2 linked regions of the Acidaminococcus fermentans DSM 20731 genome follow. The protein of the gene in region 2 interacts with the protein of the main gene of each other region in a pairwise test. Links are inferred from orthologs where the notes say so. Each region holds a gene or a part of one and is shown on either strand. Other genes may lie near its edges. The genes, in order: ACFER_RS00640 and ACFER_RS06925.

Region 1 (11,931 bases), 1.4 Mb from region 2 along the record:
CCACAACACCTGCACCTTCTGCGCCATGTACAAGGATGTGCGGTTTTCCGTCTGCCCGGATGAGGAAATCTCCCGGCAGATCGCCCTGGCGGCCCGGTATGCCCGGAACCAGGTGAAACGGATCTTCCTGGCGGACGGGGATGCCCTGGTGCTGCCTACGGAAAAACTGCTGAAGATCCTGGCTGTGCTCTACCGGACTTTTCCCAATCTCCAGCGGGTCACCTCCTATGCCGGGCCCCGGGACATCCTGCGAAAAAGCGATGAAGACATGGTCCGCCTCCGGGAAGCGGGACTGAAAATGCTGTATTTTGGCCTGGAAACCGGGGACGATTCCCTCCTGGCCCGGATCAAAAAAGGGGTCACGGCGGAAGAAGCCGTTGCCGCCGGCCAGAAGGTGGTCCGCTGCGGTATGAAGCTGTCCATGATGGTGATCGCCGGACTGGGCGGAAAGGCGGACAGTGAACGCCATGCGGTGAACACCGGGAAAGCCGTCACCGCCATCCAGCCCAACATGCTCAGTGTGCTGACCCTGCGGCTGTACAAAGGGACGGAAATGCTCCGGCAGTTCGAAGCCGGGGAATTTGAGCTGCTGTCCCCGGCGGGGCTGGCCCGGGAAGTCCATACCATGCTGGAAAATGTGGAGATCCGGCCGGAAAACCACACCCTGTTCCGGAGCAACCACATCTCCAACTACGTGCCTCTGGCAGGCACCCTGCCCCAGGACCGGGACCGGCTGCTCCGGGAACTGGATGTTTCCATGGAAAAGCTTTCAAAATTGACGGATTGGGAAGTTTATACTAATATGGAGTATTGAGAATAAGGCTGCTGCATGGGAAGAGGAGCAGCCTGTCAACAGTCAGCTGTCAACGGTCAATGGCCAAAAGAGGCCAGCAAAGCTGGCTCCGAACAACGAAAAAAGGTCCGGTGGAACAACGTTTTTACAATTTCAAGGTCAATTTGCAAAAATCGATCTCCAACGGCTGCTGACCGCTGACCAAAAGGCTCTTCCGGGTACAAGAAAAGAGGCACCAAAATGAAACTGCATAAGCTCGTTACAGCGCTGATCCTGGCTGTGCTGGCTCTGCCCCTTTCAGCCGGTGCGGCTGCCCATCGGACAGCCCCTCTGAAAGTGGGAGACAAGGGCTGGAAAGTCAAAACGGTGCAGATCAAACTGAACGCCATCGGTATGAAAACACCCCAGACGGGAAAATACACCAGGGAACTGGAAGGCCAGGTCCGGAACTTCCAGAAGGAACACCGGCTGCCGGCCACCGGGAAAGTGGATGACACCACCTATTTCCGGATCCAGGAAGCCGCCTTCGAAAAAGAGGGCATCCATGGAATCAGGGGCGAAGACGTGGTCCGGACGGCCTCCCGGTACAAGGGTGTGCCCTACAGCTTCGGGGGAACCACGCCCCGGGCTTTCGACTGCTCCGGCTACGTCCAGTATGTGTTCCGCCAGCACCGGGCCCAGCTGCCCAGGACGGCGGATCTGCAGTATGAGAAGGGTCTTTTTGTGACCCAGCGGCAATTGAAACCGGGGGATCTGGTGTTCTTCTCCACCTATGAACCCGGAGCGTCCCATGTGGGCATCTATGCAGGAAACGGGCTGTTCTGGAACGCCACCTCTTCCCGGGGAGTGCGGCTGTGCAGCCTGTCCGATGATTATTGGAAATCCAGATATTACGGTGCAAAACGGGTCCTGGTCCCGGTGCACAAATCATATCGCTAAAGCGAATCAGGGGGTAAATCGATGATTAGGGAACGACGCAACAAGGAAAAGCTGACCAGCTACTACAATAAATTTGTGGACGAGGGGATCATAGATCCCAACGTCCATCCGTGGGTGGCGGAGTCCTGGCGCCGGTGCGAAGCACGGAAACTGGAACATGAGACCATGCCGGCCAACGGGGTGCGGCTGTCTCCCCAGGAACTGGCCAAGGCACTGGAAGTCCATGAGGACGTGGTGAAGTATGTGGACGGGCTCTTTGAACAGAACAAACAGTATTTCAATTCCCACAATCTGAGCATGCTGCTGGTGAATGAAGAGGGATATGTGCTGAAGAACTACGCCCTGCCCTTTTTCCAGCGGAGCATCGAGGATATCCAGGGCATGCGGGTCCTGGAGGAGGATGTGGGCACGTCCAGCATCTGTGTGGCCCGGAGCCACAATGTGCCTTTCCTGATGTTCGGACCGGAGATGTGGATCCGGGAAAGCCATTCCGGAGATGCCTGCTCCGCTCCCATCGAAGTGGGCGGCCAGTGCCGGTACATCCTGTCCCTGTTCTCCCTGGACCAGAATGATCTGCCCTACGACATCCTGCTGAGCCTGCTGATGACCATGAAATACTCTGTGGAGAATTTCCTGAACATGCTGGCCTACTGGAAGGTCTGCGGCCTGATCTCGGAAGAGATCCCGGCTTCGGTCTACTGGGTGAACCAGGACGGCAGCCTGCGGTACAGCAACACCAACGGGAAAAAGCGGCTGGATGGGAAGGAACGGCTGGACGAAGTGTTCCTGAACTATGAACACATCCCCATCCAGAAGGGATTGTCCGGGAAGAGCACCATCCGGAAGGAAATCACCTGGATCACCCAGGAACGGACCTATGAGGATGTGACCAGTGTACTGCCGGTGAAAGCCGGCGGCAAAGTGGACAGCGTGGTGATTATCACCATGGCCATCGAGGACCTGAAGACCACCATTGCCCATGCCACCGGATACAGCTCCCGGTACAGCCTTTACAGCATGGTGGGCAACTCCAGCGAATTCCTGGCCCTCCAGCACAAAGCGGCCCGGGTGGCCCGGGGAGACAACAACCTGCTGCTCCAGGGCGAACCGGGTACCGGCAAGCAGCGGCTGGCCCACGGGATCCATCAGGCCAGCCCCCGGGCAGCGGCTCCTCTCATTACCGTCCGGGGCCATGACGGCTCGGAAGCGGAACTGGAAGCGGAATTCTTCGGCAGTGATGACGGCGCCGGCCATGTGACCGCCGGAGCCCTGGAACTGGCCAACGGGGGAACCCTGTTCCTGGATGAAATCGAAAAATTCCCCACCAAGCTGGAAGATGCCCTGGCGGATGCCCTGCGCAACGGGGTCCGGAACTGGGAAACCGGCACCCGCCGGAAATACAATGTGCGGGTGATCGCCGCCTGCGACTCCAACCTGAAACGACTGACGGACAAGGGACTGTTCTCCCGGAACCTGTATGAACAGGTGATCGGGACGGTGATCCGGGTTCCGCCCCTGCGGGAACGGGTGGAAGATGTGGAAGTGATCGCCAACCACATCCTGACGGAAATGGCCGCCCGGCACAACATGCCCAGCAAGACCCTTTCCCGGGAAGCTCTCCAGCTGCTGAACAGCTGCCAGTGGCCCGGCAACATCAAACAGCTCCAGGGGGTCATCGAACAGGCCTTCTTCCACACTTCCGGCAGTGTCATCGAAGCATCCCACATCAAACTGCCGGGAGAACACCGGATCGAAAAATCCTGGAAGCATGACAAGGATGCCTTTGTGGCCGCCTGGAAAGCTGCGGGAGGCAATATCAGCAAACTGGCGCTGATGCTGGATGTAAGCCGGGTGACCCTGTACCGGTATCTGAAAAAATTCAATCTGGGCCCGGAAGAAAAGAAAAACCGGGGCAAGAAAGCAAAGACGGAAGAAAAATAAAAAATCAGCTGTCAACGGTCAACGGCTAAAAGAGGGTGTTGCATACAAGGTGCAACACCCCCCTATTTCCATGACAAGGAGAAACAACACATGCGTTTACGAAAGAAACCCTGGATCCCTCAGGCCCTGGAAGAGTACCGGGGAAAAGAACTGCTGGAAGACGGACTGGAACAGTATCGGGGCCAGTGGTCCCAACAGGTGCTGGGGGGCCGTCCGGTCCAGCTGGAAATCGGCTGCGGCAAGGGGCAGTTCCTGGCAGCCATGAGCCAGCTCCATCCGGAAATCGGCTACCTGGGCATTGAAACCCAGCGGGATGTGTGCTATTACGGCGTGAAGAAGATCCGGGAAGGGGAAATCCCCAATGCCCGGATCCTCCATGCTGACGCCGCCCATCTCCTGGACTGGTTCGCTCCGGGAGAAGTGGACCAGATCTACCTGAATTTCAGCGATCCCTGGCCCAAGGCCCGGCATGCCAAACGGCGGCTGACTTACCGGACTTTCCTGGCCCAGTACAAAGAGATCCTGAAGCCGGGGGGACATCTCCGGTTCAAAACGGACAATGATGATCTGTTTGCCTTTTCTGTAGAGGAGTTCAAGGAATTTGGCCTGGAAATCGTGGCACTGTCCACGGATCTCCACCATACGGACATCCTCAACGAAGCCCAGACGGAATATGAGCAGAAGTTCAGTGCCCGGGGCAAGAACATCAACTTCTGCGAAGTGGCCTTTTAACGGCGCCGAGGCGGAGCTATGGGAAAACGGTTTTTAATCTGGGACAATCCCCGGGATGCACTGGTGAACCTGGTGTATTTCCTGATGATCCTGGGGGGCGTGAACATTTTCAGCGCCAGTTTCGTGGCGGCGGCGGATATGTTCGGCAACGGGTACCATTATCTGATCCGGTATGCCATTTACGGGGCCATCGGACTGGGGCTGATGCACTGGGTGGGCCGGAAATGGGACTATCACCAGTTCTTCCGGGTTGACCAGCTGCTGTGCGTGGGCTGTACGGTCCTTTTGATTGCCGTGGACATTTTCGGCAAGGCCACCAAAGGGGCCCAGCGCTGGCTGATCCTGGGACCTTTTTCCTTTCAGCCTTCCGAATTCGTGAAACTGGCGGTGATCCTCCTGGGGGCCCATTTCCTGGGCCGGGTGATGGAACAGGGGAAAACACCCCATCTCCACCGGAAGGATACCTGTCAGGCCTTCCTGGAAGCGGCGTTCATGTCCTTCCTGGTGCTGATCCAGCCGGATATGGGGACGGCTTCCATTATCCTGACCCTGATGATCGTACTGTACCTGCTGGCGGGACTGCCCTGGAAAGAATTCGGCATCCTGGTGGGGGTGCTCCTGGGCGGGGCTGTGGCGGCCGTGATCCAGGCTCCCTACCGGCTGAACCGGATGCGGATCTGGCTGACGCCGGAACTGGATCCCCAGGGCAACGGGTACCAGGCGGTCCAGGCCAAAATGGCCATCGGCAGCGGGGGAATCTTCGGTGAACCCTTCGGCATGGGCACCAGCAAGTTCTTTTACCTGCCGGAAGCCCATACGGATTTTGCCTTTGCCATTTTCTGCCAGGAATGGGGCTTTCTGGGAGCCCTGTTCCTGATGCTGGTATTCCTGCTCATGGGACTGGCCCTGTACCGGATCGGGCAGAATACCCAGGACCGGAAGGGGTTCCTGCTGGTCAGCGGGGTGAATTTCCTGGTGGTGGGCCAGGCCATTGCCAATATGGCCATGGTCTGCGGCATCCTGCCGGTAATCGGGGTTCCGCTGTCCTTCATCAGTTATGGGGGCACTTCCCTGATCATCACCCTGGTGGGCATCGGCCTGGTGCTTTCCGTGTACCGGATGGAAATGGAACGGGGAAAACAGCCGGCCGGGTCCCGGGTGCCGCCCTCCGGTAACAGACCGTTCCAGCCGGGACGGAAAGAGACGGGGAGGTGGACCCGGTGAAGATACCGCAGTTTTTGCAGAGAAAAAAGAAAAAAACGGGTCCGGCACCGGAAAAACCGGTGCTGAAGCTGGATCCCAATCACCAGGAAATCCTCCATGAGGGAAAGCTCCGGGCCGTGGGCCTGGGGAAATTCCTGGGGCTGGCCGTGCTGGTCATTGTGGTCCGGCTGTTCTGGCTCCAGATTGTCCAGGGCAGTACCCTGGCCCAGGAGGCCAATGACCAGATCACCGGGGAACATACGGAAATCGCCCCCCGGGGCAGCATCGTGGACCGGAACGGGGAGGAGCTGGCGGTAAGCGTCATCAGCAAATCCCTCTATGTGGATCCCCAGGAACTGGTGGACAATCCGGACCGGTGGCCGGCGGGGAAAATGCCCAGCCGGGACCCCAAAAAGGTGGCAGCGGATGCCCTGGCACCGGTGCTGGGACTGAATGCGAACAAACTGTACGAAGAATTCTGTGAGCCGGACCGGCGGTTCATCTGGGTGAAGCGGACCCTGGATCCCCATGTGGCGGACCAGGTGGAAGCCATCCTGAAGGAACAGAAGCTCAGCGGGTTCCATTTCAAGGAAGAAAGCAAACGGTTCTATACGAAAAACGACCTGGCGGCCCAGGTCCTGGGCTTTGTGGGCACCGATGACAAGGGGCTGGAGGGGGTGGAAGCCTCCATGGACGACCAGCTGAAGGGCCGGAACCAGAAAAAACGCAGCTTCTTCGACGCCAAGGGCAACCAGGTGGGCCAGAGTGCCATGAACCAGGTCCAGGTACGGCGGATGAACACGGTCCAGCTCACCATTGACGCCCGGATGCAGTTCATCCTGGAAAAGAGCCTGGATGAAGCCATCAAAAAGACCCATGCGGCCAGTGCGGCTGCCATCCTGATGGACCCCAACACCGGGGAGATCCTGGGGATGGCCAGCCGGCCCACCTTCGATCCCAACCATTTTGCCCAGGCCCCCAAAGGAGCCTATATGAACCGGGGCGTGGGCATCGTCTATGAACCCGGATCCGTGTTCAAACCCATTATGGGGTCCGCCGGGCTGATGGAAGGGGTCATCACCCCCAATACGCCCTTCAACGACCAGGGGTCCATCGACGTGGGAGGCCGGCGGATCCGGAACTGGGACGGCAAGGGCATGGGCCATGTGACCTTTACTGACGTGATCAAATTCTCCCTGAATACGGGGATGGCCGACCTGGGCCTGAAGCTGGGAGGCGAACGGGAAACCCAGTATGCCAAAGCCTTCGGCTTCGGCAGCGCCACCGGCAGTGATGTGCCCGGGGAAGAAGCGGGGATCCTGTACAACCCCAAGGATATGGTGCCTTCCGATGTGGCCACCATGGCCATCGGACAGGGGATTGCTGTGACTCCGCTCCAGATGCTCCGTGCCATTTGCGCCATTGCCAACGGTGGGAGCCTGGTAAAACCGTATATTGTCAAAAAAGTCACAAGCCCGGATGGAAAAGTCCTCCAGGAAGGGAAAACAGAAGTGGTCCGCACGGTGATCACGCCGGAAGTGGCGGAAGAAATGCGGACCATGATGGAAAAGGTGGTTTCCGAAGGGGGCGGCAAAACGGCCCAGATCAAGGGCTACAAGATCGCCGGCAAGACTGGGACCGCAGAAAAACTGTCTCCCAAAGGCGGCTATATCCCCGGGGTGTACATTGCCTCCTTTGTGGGCTTTGTGCCCAGTGATGCCCCCAGATATGCCATGATCATCATGCTGGATTCGCCCAAGGGAGCCTTCTACGGATCCCAGGTGTCTGCGCCTATTTTCCGGGATACTCTCCAGCAGATCCTGGTGGCGGAAGGGGTCCAGCCCAGCAACTGGGACGGGCTTCCCACCGTGGAATCCCTGCTGGCCAAGACGGCCAAAGAGGCGGCGCCCCTGGCCACCCTGGAGGCGGACGGGAACGGAGCGGTGAAACTGCCCAACCTGGCCGGCCATGCCATCCGGGAGGTGGCCGCTGCCCTGAGTGGGGCCAACCTGGCCCTGATCCCCGTTGGCAGCGGTACCAGCTGGAAGCAGAATCCCGCTCCGGGAACCATTCTCCACAAGGGAGATACGGTGACGGTGTATTTTCGGTAAGGAAAGGAATGGAAGATGGAACCAATCATTATGGCCGGGAAACCGGTGGCGGAAGAAATCCGCAGAAATCTCCGGGAAAAGTTCGCCGGGAAGGAACTGACCCTGGCCACCTTTCTGGTGGGGGACAATCCGGCGGCCCATGTGTACAAACGGAGCCTGCTGAAGACGGCAGCCAGCCTGGGCATCCATACCCGGGATGTGGAACTGCCAGAAGGAGCCAGCCAGGAAGAAGCGGAACGCGCTCTCCGGGCTCTCAGTGAAGATCCCCGGGTGGACGGGATCCTGCCCCTGGTGCCTTTTCCCTGGCACATCAGCCGGATGCAGCTGATCCGGCAGCTGGATCCGGAAAAGGACATGGACTGCATCCATCCCATCAACGGAGGGAAGCTGTACCTGGGGATCACCCCCTGGGGCCCCTGCACTCCCCGATCCTGCATGGCCCTGCTGGATTACTACAAGATCCCCCTGGAAGGGCAGCATGTGGTGATGGTGGGCTATGGAGAAGTGGTGGGACGGCCGCTGACCCTGATGCTCATGGGCCGGTACGCCACAGTGACCGTGTGCCGTTCCCGCACAAAAAATCTGCCTGCCATTACCAGGCAGGCAGATATCATCATCAGTGCAGTGGGCAAACCCGACCTGATCACGGAAGACATGATCCGGGAAGGAGCCGTGGTGGTGGATGTGGGCATCAATTCCGTGGACGGGAAGCTGGTGGGGGATGTGTCCGAAGCGGCCAAAAAAGTCAAGGCTTCGGCCTACACCCCCGTTCCCGGCGGAGTGGGTGTGGTCAGCAACCTGATGGTCATGGAAACCCTCACCCGGCGTCTCTGATCATTTCTGATCCTTGGCCGCCAGTTTGCCCAGGAATTTGGCCTTGTTCACCAGGAACCGTTCATGGGTGCCCTGGCCGATGGTGCCGTAGTTGTCGGATACGGTGATCTTGAAGGTCAGTTTCCGGCCGTCCACTCCGACCAGGACGGCTTTGGCGGTAACAGTCTTGCCCACGGCGGTGGCGGCATCATGGGACAGGTTCACGCCGATCCCCACGCTGGTGGTTTCCTCATCCAGGCAGGGATTGACGATGCTGCAGGCCGCCTTTTCCATCAGGGCCAGCATGGCCGGGGTGGCGTAGACGTCCAGGGAGCCGCTGCCCATGGCGGCGGCAGTGTTGGTGTGGAGCACGGTATCCGTGGCTTCACCCACGGCGCCGATACGGAATTCTTTCATGATATCCACTTCTCTCTTTTAGATTTTTGACAATTCCATCTTACTCGTTTTTTCCCGGAAAGGCAAGGCGGCAGTCTGGAATCCTCCAGGTGCCGGCCGGGACAAGGGCGAAGAAAACAAGACAGCCGGGAGGGCTTTATGAAAAAGATCATTCTTCTTGGGTGCCTGCTGCTGAGCCTTCTTCTCAGCGGCTGCGCCAAAGGCCACATTACCATGGAAATCACCCGTCTGGGAGCGGCGGACCTTACCTGCAGACTGGTGGCGGCACCGGTGCTGAAACCTACGGTGGACGCCTTCCAGGAAGATTTCCGGAAGGACGGCTATGGAGTCCGGCCTGCCAAAGAAGGGCAGTATGAAGGGTTCGTGGCCACCAAGCATTACAATCAGGTGAAGGATATCAAAGACTCCAAAGTGCTGAAGACCTTTGACATCGGCACCTGGGAAAAAGCGGCCCAGGATGCCGCCGGATCCCAGAACGGGGATAAAGCCAAAACGGCCTCCGTTACCAAAGAAAAGAAAGATCCCATTGTCCGTCTCCAGGGAGGCCTGCTGTTCGATACCATCAGTGTCCATACCGGGATCAACATGGCCCCCAAAGAAGAACTGAAGAACAGGGATGCCCAGGCCGTGCTCCAGAACGTGCTGAAACAGTTCGATCTGCGGTTCACCCTGGTGCTGCCCACCGGGGTGGATGCCACCAACGCTACCCAGGTCAGCGACGACAAACGGATCCTTACCTGGAAGCTGCCCCTGGGAGAAGAAACGCCCATGGAGGCCACCGTCACCTACCTGAACCCGGTGAAAGCCGCCGGCTGGCTCATGGTGCTGCTGGTAGTGGGGGGCGTGGGGAACGCCTATTACCGGAAGCGGAAGAGGATGGAAAAAGCTGGGGCGTGAGCCCCAGCTTGTCTGCAGTCAATGGTTAATGGCCGGATGATAAAATTTGCAGGCAAATTTTATGGATGTGCAAATCGGAACCGTAGGGGCTGCACGCCGGGCAGCCCGCCAAATTGCCGATTGTCCGTACATCCTGCGGAGCAACCGGGCTGCATCCCCTACGGTCCATCCTATTACGAAAAAAATCAATTTATGTTACAATAAACATAAGAAAAGTGAGATTCATCCGAAATGGAGGGAAAGCATATGGCTGATTTTCTGCACCTGACCAAACTGACCATCTATGTAGGCGAAGATTTCTTTTACAAGGACAAACCTTTTTACAAGGCAATCTTTGACATTGCCGGGAAATACAAAATCGCCGGCTGTACAGTGCTCCGGGGGACCCAGGGCTATGGGAGCCGGGTGCGGGGGAAGGAACGGAGACTGTTCATCAGTGTTTCCGAAGCCATCAACCTGCCGGTGATCATCACCATGATCGATACAAAGGAACAGATCGAACTGATGTATCCGTTCCTGGAGGAGAACCTGCGCCACGGGGTGGCTACAGTGGAAGAAATCGACATGCTGGCCACCAATTACGTGAAGGAAGAATACCGGAAAAAGATCGAGAACCGGGACAATCCGGAGATGCAAAAATGAAAGGGGGGGGCTGCGGATGGGCAGCACCCCCGTCAGCTGTCAGCTGACAGGAAAGTGTTGCACGAATCGTGCAACACTTCTTTCATTGGAGGAATGAATATGGAAAAAGTCATCATCGAAAGCTTCACCCTGGATCATACGAAAGTGAAGGCCCCTTATGTGCGGCTGATCGGGCAGGAAACCGGGGAACACGGGGACATCGTTTCCAACTTCGACATCCGGCTGTGCCAGCCCAACCAGCAGGAAATCCCCACCGGAGGGATGCATACCCTGGAACATCTGCTGGCCCTGTATCTGCGGCCCCGGATCAAAGGGTATCTGGACTGCTCTCCTTTCGGCTGCCGCACCGGGTTCCATCTCCTGTGCTGGGGGGTCCATGATCCCAAGGACGTGGCCAAAGCCCTGAAGGAAGCTCTGGAACTGGTGGTGGAGACCACCTGGGACCAGGTACCCGGGACAAAGGAAAAGGAATGCGGGAATTACAAAGACCATTCCCTGTTCTGTGCCCAGGAATGGGCCAAGGAGATCCTGGCCAAAGGAATCAGCAGTGATCCCTATGAGAGGAAGATTGTGTAAGGTGCGTCAGAGACGCACCGAATGGGGGTGTGAATTTTTTCACACCCCCATTTTCACGCTCTCGGCAGTTGGACTTCTATGGAGGTCCCTTCATTCACCCGGCTGGTGAGTCTGATCTTGCCCCGGTGCTGTTCTACGATGTGTTTCACGATGGACAGGCCCAGACCGCTGCCGCCGCTTTGCTTGCTCCGGCTCCCTTCCACCCGGTAGAACCGTTCGAAGACCCGCTCCTGGACATCTTCCGGGATGCCGATGCCGGTGTCCTTCACCGTTAGCACCACCTGGTCTCCGTCCCGTCCCATGGTCACGTACACATGGCCTCCGGGCCGGTTGTACTTGACCCCGTTGTCGATGAGATTCATGGCCATTTCCCGGAGCATGCTGCTGCTGCCCCGGACTTTGTCTTCCGTCAGATGGCAGTGGATGGTCACCTGCCTGTCTTTGCAGAAGGGGTCCATGAATTCCACCACGGACTGGATCAGGCCGCCCAGGGGAACTTCTTCCTGGAGGGCCTCCGCCGGCACTTCTTCGATCCGGGACAGGAAGATGATGCTGTTGATCATTTCCAGCAGCCGGGCCGCCTCTTTCCGGATCAGCTGTCCGAAATGGGTGATGTCCTCTTTTTTCTGGTACATCCCGGCGGCCATCAGTTCGGCGAATCCGCTGATGGAAGTCAGGGGCGTCTTCAGTTCATGGGTCACGTTGGCAGTAAAATCCCGCCGCAGCTGCTCCCGTTCCCGGGCTTCAGTAATGTCCTGGATGATCAGCATCCGGCTGGCCCGGCCCTGGGGCGGTTCCAGAGGCTGGAGGTCCAACTGGTACTGGCGGCTCCGGTATTTGACGGTCCGGTTCCAGGCCCGGCTGTTC
Region 2 (11,905 bases):
GGTAGTACTTCTCTTTAATGAAGTCTTCCTCATCCAGCTTCTTGGCCAGCGCATTGCTGACCGCCGAGCAGTCATCGATGTCGATGCCGCCCGCCTTGTCGATGAATACCCGCAGGAACCAGTCCCGTTCCCGCACGTATTCCACATCCACCAGTTCCAGCCCGGCTTCCTCCACAATGGGAGCTGCCAGGTCCGTCACCCGTTCTGTGATTTTCTTTTTGTCCATTCAGGCACCTCTGCTTTTTTCTTTCCTAGTAAACGAAAGAGCGGGTACGAATACCCACTCTCTAAGGTCTGCCTCAGTTTTCCTCATTATTATAGCACCCTCCCGGGAAAATGGCAACTGTTGGAAGAAATGTCCCCTATACACCTCACCGGACAAATGTGATATAATATCCTGTAACTTATGGTCTCAATCCATTTCTATCTGTTATAGGAGCTGACGTGATGACAAGCAACAAGAATAAGAACTGGAGGAACCTCTTCGGTTCCTCTTCTCCTCACAAACGAAAGAAGCTGGGGGGGACGATTTTTTCGGCCCTGATGGCTCTGGTGCTGGTGGGCTTCCTTTCGGTGGCCGCCTTCTTTGCGGTGGCCAAGTTCACCACCGCCAAGATCCTCACCAAGGACATGGCACCCATGGCTTCCTCCCAGTTCTTCGACGCCAAGGGCAACCTGATCACTACGGTGAATTCGGAAGAAGACCGGATCCCGGTGACCATCGACAAAGTCCCCAAGAACCTCCAGCATGCGTTCCTGGCGGCAGAAGACATCCGGTTCTATGAACACGGAGGCATCGACTTCCGGGGGATCGGCCGGGCCATCTACACCTACATCCGGTGGGGCGAGGTCCAGGGGGGCAGCACCATCACCCAGCAGCTGGCCAAGAACTACTTCCTGACCCAGGAACAGACCCTGAGCCGGAAGCTCCATGAAGCCTTCATTGCCCTCCAGATCGAACAGAAATACACCAAGAACGAGATCCTGGAGATGTACATGAACCAGATCTACTTCGGCCAGGGGGCTTACGGGGTGGAAACCGCCGCCAACACCTACTTCGGCAAACACGTGGAAGATCTGGATCTGGCCCAGAGTGCCATGATCGCCGGGATCCCCAAGAGCCCCAACTACTACTCCCCCCTGTCCAACCCCAAGGCCGCCAAGGCCCGGCAGAAGACGGTGCTGGAGCAGATGACCAAATACGGGTTCATCACCAAGGAAGAAGCCGACAAGGCCTATGCGGAGCCCCTGACCTACAAGAGCCTCAATGAATCTCCCGGCTCCAAGAAATACTTCATCGATTACTGCATCCAGCTGCTGGTGGACAAGTTCGGTCCCGACGCCGTGTACAAGCAGGGCCTGAAAGTCTACACCACCCTGGATCCGGATATGCAGAAGGCTGCGGAAAAAGCCGCCGCCCTCACTCCCACCTACTACACCGACAGCAACAAGCTGAAACAGCCCCAGAGCGCCATTGTGGCCGTTGATCCCAAGACCGGCTACATCAAGGCCATGATCGGGGGCCGGGGCACCGACCAGTTCAACCGTGCCGTCATGGCGGAACGGCAGCCCGGTTCCTCCATGAAACCCTTTGTGTATCTGAACGCCCTGGAACAGGGAGCCACCCCCGGGGACACCGTACAGGATTCTCCGATCCCCGGCGAATGGAATCCCCAGAACTATGACCGGAGCTTCCACGGCACCGTCAGCTACCGGACGGCCCTCACCTATTCCTACAATGTGCCCGCCATCAAGGTGGCCATGAAGTACGGTACGGAAAAGACCATCAAGCTGGCCAAGCGGCTGGGCATCACCACCCTGGTGGAGGATGACGACAATCCGGCCATGGCCGTAGGGGGCCTGACCCACGGGGTCACCCCGCTGGAAATGGCCGGTGCCTATGCGGGCATCGCCAACATGGGGAAATTCAATAAACCCACCCCCATCATCAAAATCCTGGACCGGAACGGCAAAGTGCTCTATGAACACAAGACCAATCCCACCCAGGCTGTGAAACCGGAAAGCGCCTACATGATGATCTCCATGATGGAAGACGTCATGACCCGGGGCACCGGCCGTGGTGCCGCCATCAGCCGGCCCTGCGCCGGGAAATCCGGGACCACCGACAATTACCACGATGCCTGGTTCGTGGGCTTCACCCCCAACCTGGCCTGTGCCGTATGGATCGGGGATGACAACAATGAATCCCTGGGCGGCATGACCGGGGGCGGCCAGCCGGCCACCCTGTGGCGTGCCTTCATGAGCGGTGCTCTGGACGGCATTCCTGCTGAAGACTTCGAAAAACCGGACGGCTTCAAGATGCCGGCGCCGAAGTATGAAGCCCCCAAGCCCCAGCCCAAGAAACAGACCACCAAGAAACAGGATACCAAGAAAAAGGACAGCAAGAAGGAAGACGCCCTGCCGGGAGGCGGGAACGTTCCCCAGCCGCCCCGGTCCGGCAAGAGCTCCACGCCCCCGCCGGTACGGCCGCCGAAACAGTGATAAAAAAAATCCCTGCCGCAGCTGCGGCGGGGATTTTTTTGTCAAGGGGTAAGAGTCAATGGCCAGTCGACAATGGCCCAATGTTAAATTTGCAGACAAATTTTTGAATATGCAGAACCTTTGGATCAAATAACCTCTCAGTTTACTCTCGATTCTGGTTCTATAGAATCAGAAGGATTCGCCCATCCAGGCTAATCCTGTCCTAAGGCTTCCGACTTCAGACTCCTGACTCCAGACAAGGGACTGTTGCTCATGCAACAGTCCCTTTCCATCGGCCGCTGCCACAGCAGCAGCTTTTTACCGGTTGTTCTTGAAGAAGGCCAGGGCCACTTCCGGGAACAGGGCATAGGACAGCACATCTTCCACGGAGGCATTGGGATAGCCTTTGGCAGCCAGGTCGGCTTTCATCTTTTCCATTTGCGGCGGAATATCGTCGGCCGGTCTGTGGGTAATGGGAGAAATCACGGTCTTGCCGGTCTTCTTTACGATCCAGCGGCGAACCAGTTTCTTCAGATCTTCGCTGATGGGTCCCGGCGTCTTGCCGTATTTGCCCATGACAATATCCTGGATTTCGTTGGGGATCATTTTGTACCGTCCCATCATGACGTTCATGGTGGCCATGGTGCCCACAATCTGGCTGGAAGGAGTTACCAGAGGAGGATACCCCAGGTCGGCCCGGACTCTGGGCACTTCCTTCAGCACTTCTTCGTATTTGTCGGCCATGCCCATTTCAGTGAGCTGGTTCAGCATGTTGGACAGCATGCCGCCAGGGATCTGGAAGCTCAGGACCTTGGGGTTAATGCTGATGTTGCTGGGCAGCTTGAAGGTCTTCACCAGATCAGCACGGACTTTCTTGAAGTGGTCCGCAATGGGCCCCAGTTTGTCCATGTCGATGCCAGTATCTCTTTCGGTGCCCTTCAGGGTGTACACCAGGGATTCGGTGCAGGGATGGCTGGTGGTTTCCGCAAAGGGAGACAGAGCCGTATCCACAATATCCGCACCGGCTTCGATGCCCTTCAGCAGGGTCATGGAAGCCATGCCGCTGGTGCAGTGAGAGTGCACGTTTACAGGGATGCTGATTTCCTTCTTCAGGGCCTCTACCAGGGAAGCGCAGGCATAGGGAGCCAGCAGGCCGGACATGTCTTTGATGCAGATGGAGTCAGCCCCCATTTCCACCAGTTCCTTGGCCAGCTTCAGATAGTCGCTGTCCTTGTGGTACGGGCTGATGGTGTATACCAGGGTGCCCTGGGCATGAGCGCCGGCAGCCTTGGTGGCTTTCATGGCCGTTTCCAGGTTCCGGGTATCGTTGAAGGCATCGAAGATACGGATGATGTCGATCCCGTTGTCCACGCTGCGTTTGACGAATTCGGTGACCACATCATCGGCATAATGGTTGTAGCCCAGGATGTTCTGGCCACGGAGCAGCATCTGCAGCTTGGTTTTCTTCACATGTTTCCGGATTGTACGCAGCCGTTCCCAGGGATCTTCGTTCAGGAAACGCAGGCAGGAATCGAAAGTGGCGCCGCCCCAGGCTTCCAGGGCATAGAAGCCGCAGTCATCCAGGGCTTCCAGCATGGGCAGCATGTCGCTGGTGCGCATACGGGTGGCACACAGGGACTGATGGCCGTCACGGAGAACCGTTTCCACGATTTTAACGGGGTTCGGATTGTTCATTGCTCAACCTCCTATAGTTACGAACAGTCTAACTGATTTATACAATGTATATTATATCATACATCCGTCCTCTGAGGTAATACATTGTAGTTTATTCAGAATATTAGCAGATCCTTATTTCAGTGTGAAGCTTTTCTTTTCCGGAATTCTTCCCACATGGCGGTGAGCTTTTCCGGGTCTTCCAGGATGGAGCAGCAGGCGGCGGCCAGGATCTGGCTGCCATAGCCGATGGCCTTATGGGCGGCTTCCGTCTTCCCGGCCTTCAGATAGACTTCGGAATGGGCCGGGGTCCCTTCCGGCACAAAGGCCACCCGGATGCAGGTGCCGGGCATGTGGTACAGGATGATGCCGAAATCCGTGGAACCGGTTTTCTGCCGGGGTTCCGACAGCTGGGGCGCCCCGAAGGCCCGGGCCTGTTCCATCACCAGGTCATTGAGGGTCAGACAGGGGATCTTGGCATAGAATTCGTGGGTCTCGGTGATGGTATGGGTGGTACCGGTCATCAGGCAGGCCCCTTTCAGGATATCCAGGAACCGGGGTTCCAGGCTCCGGAGGTAGCCGGTATCGTAGGAACGGAGCTCATACTGGGCCAGGGTCCGGTCAGGGACCACATTGGCCGGTCCCCCGGCGTCCCGGACCGTGTAGTGCATCCGGGTGTCCTCGTTCACATGTTCCCGGAGGAATTCGATGGCATTGAAGCTGAGCAGGGCCGCGTCAAAGGCGCTCCGTCCCTGTTCCGGGCTCATGGCCGCATGGGCCCGCACCCCGTGGAATTCCACCCTATAGCTTTTGTTGGCCATGCTCTTTACATCCACGCAGGTGGTGGGCGCGGCGTGCATCATCAGGGCGATGTCGATGTCCTGGAAGCAGCCCTGCTCCATCATCACCGTCTTGCCCCCGATGGTCTCTTCCGCCGGTGTCCCGTAGATCACCAGGGAAAAGGGCACGCCTTTCCCAGCGAACCGGTCCCGGACCGCCAGGGCCGCCCCGATGACGGAAGGTCCCTGGAGATGATGGCCGCAGCCATGGCCCATGCCTTCCAGGGCATCGTATTCACACAGGAACCCCAGCCGGGGTCCTCCCTCTCCCTGTTTCCAGGTGGCCCGGAAGGCGGTGGGCAGGGTCCCTACTCCTTTTTCCACGGCAAATCCCTGTTGTTCCAGATAGTCTTCCAGCAGGGCGGAGGATTTGGTTTCTTCCAGGCCCACTTCCGCCCAGTCATAGATCTGGTCCGCCATGCGGCACAGTTCTTCCCGGCGTTTTTCCCAGCTTTCCTTGATTTTTTCCCGTTCCATGGTCATTCTCCTTTATTTTCTTCCTGACAGTTCCGGAACCAGTCCAGATACTCCTGTTCCACTTCGGTAAAGAGCCGCACCCGGTAGTCCACCGGCAGCCGCAGGGTCCCTTCCTGTTCCCGGTTTTCCGGATGGTCCATGAGATGATGCAGGTCGCTGAACATCAGGGCCCGGTCGATCTGTTCCACTTCCGCCCATTCTTCCGGGGTAAGGGGCCCTCCCAGGAACCGGTCCAGCACCGCCTGGAGCAGACGGTCTTCCAGCTCCCGGTACCGGGGCATGTTCACCTTGTAGGGATGGGGCACGTCGGACAGATAACATTCCGTGGCGTCATGGAGCAGGGCCCCCAGGATCACCTGCCGGGAATCCCCCCGGGCTGCCGCTTCTTTGGCCGCCGCCAGACAGTGCTGGCCCACGGAATAGAAAGTCTTCACATGGCCGTTGCCCCGGCACAAAAGGCTCAGGGCATGGGCGATGTCCTGGATCCGGATGGTTTCCGGGTCCGGATGGAGGGGATCGAACTGGATCCCCGTATAGGTTGTGATTTCCCCCTCACTCATGGACCGGCGCCTCCTTTGTTCCTCTTCCCTCTGCCCTCATGCCTCTCCCAGGAACTGTTCCCGGGCCGCCGCCACCTGGCGGACATGATCCGCCACCGTGGTGCAGCAGCCCCCTACGGCCACGGCTCCGGCCTTCATATACTCCAGGGCATAATCGCCGAACTTCCGGTCCGTGCCCACTCCATGCCAGGTCTTGGTCACCGGGTCATATTCTTCTCCGCTGTTGGGATAGACGAATATGGGCCGGTCAGAAGCGGTTTTCAGTTCTCCGATCAGGCTCACCAGGTATTCCGGTTTGGTGCAGTTCACCCCCAGGGCCTCCACTTCCGGGAACTGACGGACCACTTCCGCCGCCGCTTCCCGGATCGGGGTCCCTTCGCAGATATGGAGCCCGTCCCGGCAGGAGAAGCTCACCCAGAAGGCGGCTCCCAGATCTTTGGCGATGGAAACTTCCACCAGGGCTTCTTCCAGGGAGGGCTGGGTCTCGAACAGCAGCACATCCGCCCCGGCCTGCCACAGCAGTTCCGCCCGGCGCCGATGGAATTTTTCCAGATCTTCCCGGGACACCCCGTAATGGCCCCGGTATTCGGACCCATCCGCCAGATAGGCGCCGTAAGGCCCCACCCCGGCCAGGCACAGAGGCCAGGCCCGGCCGGCGGCTTTCCCTTCCCGGTCCCACCATTCCTGCCGGGCTTCCTGGAAAATGGTCACGGACCGGGTGATCAGCTCTTCCGCTTCCTGTTCCGTAAAGCCGTTGGCCACAAGCCCCGGGATGGAAGCCTGGTAGCTGCAGGTAATCCCCGCATCGGCCCCGGCCCGGAAATAATCCAGATGGACCTGTTTCACCAGTTCCGGCCGGTTGGCCAGCACCCGGGCGGTCCACAGGCTGTTGTTCAGATCCGCTCCCAGGTTTTCCAGGGCCGTGCCCATGGAGCCGTCAATGACCAGGATCTTGTTCTGGTCCAGGATATTCTTCAGTGTCTGTCTCATCGTTTCTCTCCTTTGATTCTATATACCGGCAGCGGGACGTCCCTTTCCGCCGGTATACTGTCCCCATAAGTGTGGACACTTTTTAAGAGTAGCACCTGCCCACAAAATTGGACAGGCTACAATTTGAATCCTTTAAAATTGGCGTGCTCATTTTGGACCCAACCTATTGAACACAATCATATGCATGTGGTATCCTCAAATCCAATAAAGCCAAGGAGAATCCACATGAGCAGAAAACTTTTTACTGAGGAGCAGATTGCAGCGTTGCGCCAGAACCCTTATGTGTATAGCGTAAGCCGCTCTACCCTGGTCCTGAGGAAGTCCTTTAAAGAAATCTTTTACACCGAATATATGGAAGGAGTCTATCCTAAAGACGTCTTCAAAAAATACGGCTTTGACCCTGCTGTGCTGGGCGAAAGACGCATTGGCGGTGCTCTCCAGCATATCAAAGAGGAATATGCCAAATATGGTTGTTTCTATGAAGGCAGGAGACCCGCCGACAGGTCTGACACCGCCGCCAAGGTCAAGCCTGAAGATGACATTAAGGCCCTCAGACATGAAGTTGAATACTTGCGGCAGGAAGTGGAATATTTAAAAAAAATTTCCGCGATCAAGAACACAAAAAGGTAGGTTCTCTGCTCATGAACGATTCCTCTTGTGTGTTCGAAATCATAGAAAAGACGGTAAGTACCAGCGAGAACAGACTTTCCATCAGCAGTTTATGCAAGATGGCAGGCGTGTCCCGAAGCGGTTATTATGCCTGGGTAAAGGCGGAAGCATTTCGGCAGGCCCAGCAAGAACAGGACCGCAAGGACTTTGAACTGATCCTTGCCGCTTACAAAAGACGAGGGTACAAGAAGGGCGCCCGCAGCATCTATATGGAGCTGCTCCACATGGATCCGCCCGTCATTATGAATGTGAAGAAAATCCGTCGTCTGATGAAAAAGTTCCACCTGCTTTGCCCCATCAGGAAGGCGAATCCCTATCGGCAGCTGGCGAAAGCCCTGAAGACCAATACGGTGGCCGATAATCTGCTGCAGCGCCAGTTTGAGGACTATGGTCCTCGCATGGTACTGCTGACAGATATTACCTATCTTCCTTACAATGGGATCTTTGCTTATCTTTCCACCATACTGGATGCCTATACCAAGCAGATTCTGGCGTATGTCCTCAGCGATTCTTTGGAGGTGGATTTCGTGGTAGAAACGGTGAACAACCTGATTCGAGATCACGGCGTCTCACTGCATGCTGAAACCATCGTGCATTCTGACCAGGGTTGCCATTACACGAGTCACAGCTTCATCGATATCCTCCATGACAAGGATCTCAGACAATCCATGTCACGGCGGGGGAATTGCTGGGACAATGCGCCGCAGGAAAGCTTCTTCGGCCGTATGAAAGACCATGTGAAAAAGAAAATTGCAGCAGCAGTGAGCTTTGGGGAGGTGAAGGCCATCGTAGATGATTACATGGATTATTACAACAACGAGCGCTACCAGTGGGAACTGGCGAAACTGTCGCCAAACGAGTTCTACCAATTTGTAACAACAGGGGTTTATCCGCTCGATATTCCCAAGATGCCCGAGGTTCCTACATTGAAGCGGAGAGCCTGTGAGCTGGGGAACCAGCTCACCTCATAAAATGGCAAAAGCAGCCATTTTATGAGTAAGGAGCCAGTGCATAAGATTGGATGGTTAGGGGCCTTCTGATAGACAATTACCAAACGTCCATTTTAAAGGTACCAGGATTGTTGAACTGTCTAAAACAAGGGGTCCTACTTTTAGAAACTGTCCTTGACAAGGGGTACGGTTTACGGACGCCTCTTCCCTCTTCACTCTGCACTCTTCACTCTGCACTCTTCACTCTTCTCTCATCCTCCACAGTCCCGTAGGAGACCACCGGGGGATTTTCGCCCCGTTCTTTGGCCGGCAGGAACCGGAACCAGAAATCATCGAACAGCCGGAAGATTTCCTTCTGCTGGGTGACGATGAACAGGATGGTGATCATCACATAGATGGCGGACAGGATGTCCGTCATGGCCCACAGGGCATCGGCTTTGGCATGATAGAGCACCACACAGGGGATCATGTAGTAGAACATGTACAGCCGGGTGCCGATTCTGTTCCGCCGGGTGTCCCCGAAGGCGTAGTTGACGGATTTCTCACAGCTGTAATACATGCCGATGATGGTGGTCCAGGCAAAGACTGTAATGGCCAGGGCCAGGAACCAGGCCCCCGGTTCCCCGAAAGAGACCCGGAAGGCGGCGGTGGTGAGCCGGGCACTGTCCAGGCCGGGGAAATCCGTATAGGCATGGGTCAGGATCAGGGAAAGGGCCGTAACGGAACACACCACGATGGTGTCCAGGAACACTTCCCCCCAGCCCCAGGAAGCCTGGCGCACCGGATGATCCGTCCGGGCCGAGGCATGGGCGATGATCCCGTAGCCAGTGCCTGCATCATTGGAATACAGTCCCCGGGCAATGCCGTAGCGCATGGCATCCTTCACGGTGGCTCCCGCAAAGCCCCCGGCGGCAGCCGTAGGACTGAAGGCGCTGCGGACGATCAGGGCCAGGGCCCCGGGTACCTCCTGCCAGTTCTGGAGCAGGATGGCCACTCCTCCCAGGATGTACAGCAGGGCCATCACCGGCACCACCCGTTCCATCACCTGGGAGATCCGCCGGAGACCCCCGAAGATGGTGGCAAAACAGGTGATTCCCAGAAACGCTGCAGCGTACACCGGCGGGATCCCGAAGGCTTCCTTCAGGGCCCCCACTACCGATTCGGTCTGGACGGAGCAGGTCCAGGGGCCCAGGGTGAAGCAGGCCACGGACAGGAGCAGGGCGCCTCGTTTCCAGCCCAGGGCGTTTTTCATCACAAAGGACCGGTCGCACATGTATTCGTCCATGGATTTGGAATATTTCACCCGGAACCGCTGGCCCAGGATGATCTCACAGGCTTTGGTGGACATGCCCAGACAGCCGGACACCCACATCCAGAATACGGCCCCCGGTCCCCCGGACACAATGGCCGTAGCCACCCCGCCGATGTTCCCCACCCCGATGGTGTTGGCCATGGCGGTGCAGGCGGCGGCAAAGCCGGAAACCGTGCCATGGCCCTCCCCTTTCTGGAACATTTTGCCGAAGGTGTTCCGGAAATGGAACCCCCAGTGGCGGAAATTGTAATAAAAGCGGAACCGGAGGCTCAGATACAGCCCCATGCCCACCAGGACCACCGTCATCGGTGTCCCCCACAATGCGTCTGCAGCCCCCTGCAGAAAAGTCAGCAGCAATCCCCTCAACTCCTTATGGTAAATGTATATCCTATAATATCAGTTGGATTGGCGGGCGTCAATCGTCCAGTCCCAACAGGGTCCGGTACAGCACTTCTCCGCCCCGTTCCACGTCTTCCGGAGGCGTGTATTCTTTGCCGCTGTGGCTGATGCCCAGATGGCTGGGGATGAACAGCATCCCCACCGGGATCCGGTGGGCGATGGAATCCGCATCGTGGCCGGCGCCGCTGGGCATCACCTGCCAGGTGGCTCCCAGGCTGTCCGCCGCCTTTTCAAAGGCTTCCATCAGTTTGGGATCGCACAGAGCGCTGTCCTTGTGGATCAGCTGCTGCACCGTGAACCGGGCATCCGGGATCAGCTCCGTGGCCGCCCGGATCTCCCGGATCAGTTCGTCAGTGTACTGCCGGTCCACATTGCGCATTTCAAAGGTGCAGGTCACCTTCCCGGGGACCACATTGGCCGCATTGGGGCTGCACTGGATCTTCCCGGCGGTGAACACCAGGCTGTGGCCGATCTTCCGGCAGGCTGCGTCGGCAAAGACGATGAGTTTGGCCATGGCCACCATGGCATCCTGCCGGTCCTCCATGGGGGTGGTGCCCCCGTGGTTGCTCTGGCCTTCCGCCGTCACCAGGTACCGGACGATGTTGGAGATGCCGCTGACGATGCCCAGCTGGATCCCTTCCTTCTCCAGCCGTCCCCCCTGTTCGATGTGGGTTTCCAGGTAGCAGGCCGCATCGGAAAAGTCCCGGCGGCAGGCCAGGATTTCTTCCACCGAATGGCTGAATCCCTCCAGGGTTTCCCGGAGCAGGGGCTGGTCCGGATCTGTAAGCCCGGCCAGAGTCCGACTGCCGAAGGTCCCTCCCAGGGGGCTGGCTTCTTCCCCGTTGAAGGCGTACACCTCCACCGTGTGCCGCAGCTTCCGTCCTTCTTCCCGGAGCCGCCGGACGCAGCCGATGGCCGCCGCCACCCCGTAGGCCCCGTCATAAAGACCCCCGGAGGGCACCGTGTCCAGATGGGACCCCAGGAGGATGTGCTTTGCCTCCGGATCCGTCCCGGGCAGCACGGCCCGAAGATTCCCCGCCGCGTCCCGGCTGGTGGTGAGACCCGCCTGCCGGAGCAGCCCTTCCGCCGCCTCCAGGGCCTGGAAGAATTCCGGACTGTACAGCCGGCGGGTATAAGACCCGTCCGGATTTTTGCCAAAATGGCCGATGGTTTCCAGGATATCCATAACTTTTCCCATGAAAAAGACCTCCTTCACGTACATTTCTTCCATTATAACCATAAAATGGGGAAATAGAAAAGGAGCTGTGAAAAAATGAAAAATCATTTTTCACAGCTCCGTCCCTGGCAGCAGCCCCCTTAAAACAGCTCGATCTGGTCCGTTTTGGGCATCCCTTCCAGGACTCCCAGTTCGTCCAGGATCTCCACGTTGCTGGTGCTGATCTTGGCCCGGTTCCGCAGGTCTTCCTGGGAAATGAAGGGGCCCTTCTTCCGGGCCTCCACGATCCCTTCCGCGGCCACGCCCCCGATGCCCCCGATGGCACCCAGCGGCGGCAAAAGCCCTTTTTCCGTCACCAGGAACTTGTGGGCGTCGGA

Evidence for each region.
Region 1: the proteins of ACFER_RS06925 (region 2) and ACFER_RS00640 interact in binary tests that used the Escherichia coli proteins (3 or more experiments, as listed by UniProt). The link is inferred for Acidaminococcus fermentans DSM 20731 from one-to-one orthologs.

What each region holds. Positions count from the first base shown.
Region 1 is NC_013740.1:133,840-145,770, forward strand. Bases 5,173-8,172 are described here. They hold ACFER_RS00640 (penicillin-binding transpeptidase domain-containing protein), read left to right. Parts: upstream 5,173-5,625; coding sequence 5,626-7,719; downstream 7,720-8,172. Other genes in these bases: ACFER_RS00635 (FtsW/RodA/SpoVE family cell cycle protein), read left to right, coding at 5,173-5,629; ACFER_RS00645 (bifunctional 5,10-methylenetetrahydrofolate dehydrogenase/5,10-methenyltetrahydrofolate cyclohydrolase), read left to right, coding at 7,735-8,172. Also shown: ACFER_RS00615 (radical SAM protein), read left to right, coding at 1-814; ACFER_RS00620 (C40 family peptidase), read left to right, coding at 1,034-1,732; ACFER_RS00625 (sigma-54-dependent Fis family transcriptional regulator), read left to right, coding at 1,754-3,673; tRNA (guanosine(46)-N7)-methyltransferase TrmB, read left to right, coding at 3,764-4,405; more of ACFER_RS00635, read left to right, coding at 4,424-5,172; more of ACFER_RS00645, read left to right, coding at 8,173-8,553; ACFER_RS00650 (thioesterase family protein), read right to left, coding at 8,554-8,949; ACFER_RS00655 (hypothetical protein), read left to right, coding at 9,088-9,846; ACFER_RS00660 (DUF190 domain-containing protein), read left to right, coding at 10,093-10,488; ACFER_RS00665 (S-ribosylhomocysteine lyase), read left to right, coding at 10,588-11,064; ACFER_RS11710 (sensor histidine kinase), read right to left, coding at 11,118-11,931. UniProt on the Escherichia coli protein: Essential cell division protein that catalyzes cross-linking of the peptidoglycan cell wall at the division septum. Required for localization of FtsN.
Region 2 is NC_013740.1:1,505,841-1,517,745, forward strand. What follows is about bases 1-2,974. They hold ACFER_RS06925 (transglycosylase domain-containing protein), read left to right. Parts: upstream 1-447; coding sequence 448-2,502; downstream 2,503-2,974. Other genes in these bases: ACFER_RS06920 (ribosome maturation factor RimP), read right to left, coding at 1-226; ACFER_RS06930 (pyruvate carboxylase subunit B), read right to left, coding at 2,800-2,974. Outside these bases: more of ACFER_RS06930, read right to left, coding at 2,975-4,176; ACFER_RS06935 (M20 family metallopeptidase), read right to left, coding at 4,296-5,471; ACFER_RS06940 (hypothetical protein), read right to left, coding at 5,474-6,031; mmuM (homocysteine S-methyltransferase), read right to left, coding at 6,068-7,021; ACFER_RS06950 (HTH domain-containing protein), read left to right, coding at 7,247-7,651; ACFER_RS06955 (IS3 family transposase), read left to right, coding at 7,663-8,661; ACFER_RS06960 (alanine/glycine:cation symporter family protein), read right to left, coding at 8,867-10,258; ACFER_RS06965 (Zn-dependent hydrolase), read right to left, coding at 10,368-11,549; ACFER_RS06970 (PolC-type DNA polymerase III), read right to left, coding at 11,669-11,905. UniProt on the Escherichia coli protein: Cell wall formation. Synthesis of cross-linked peptidoglycan from the lipid intermediates.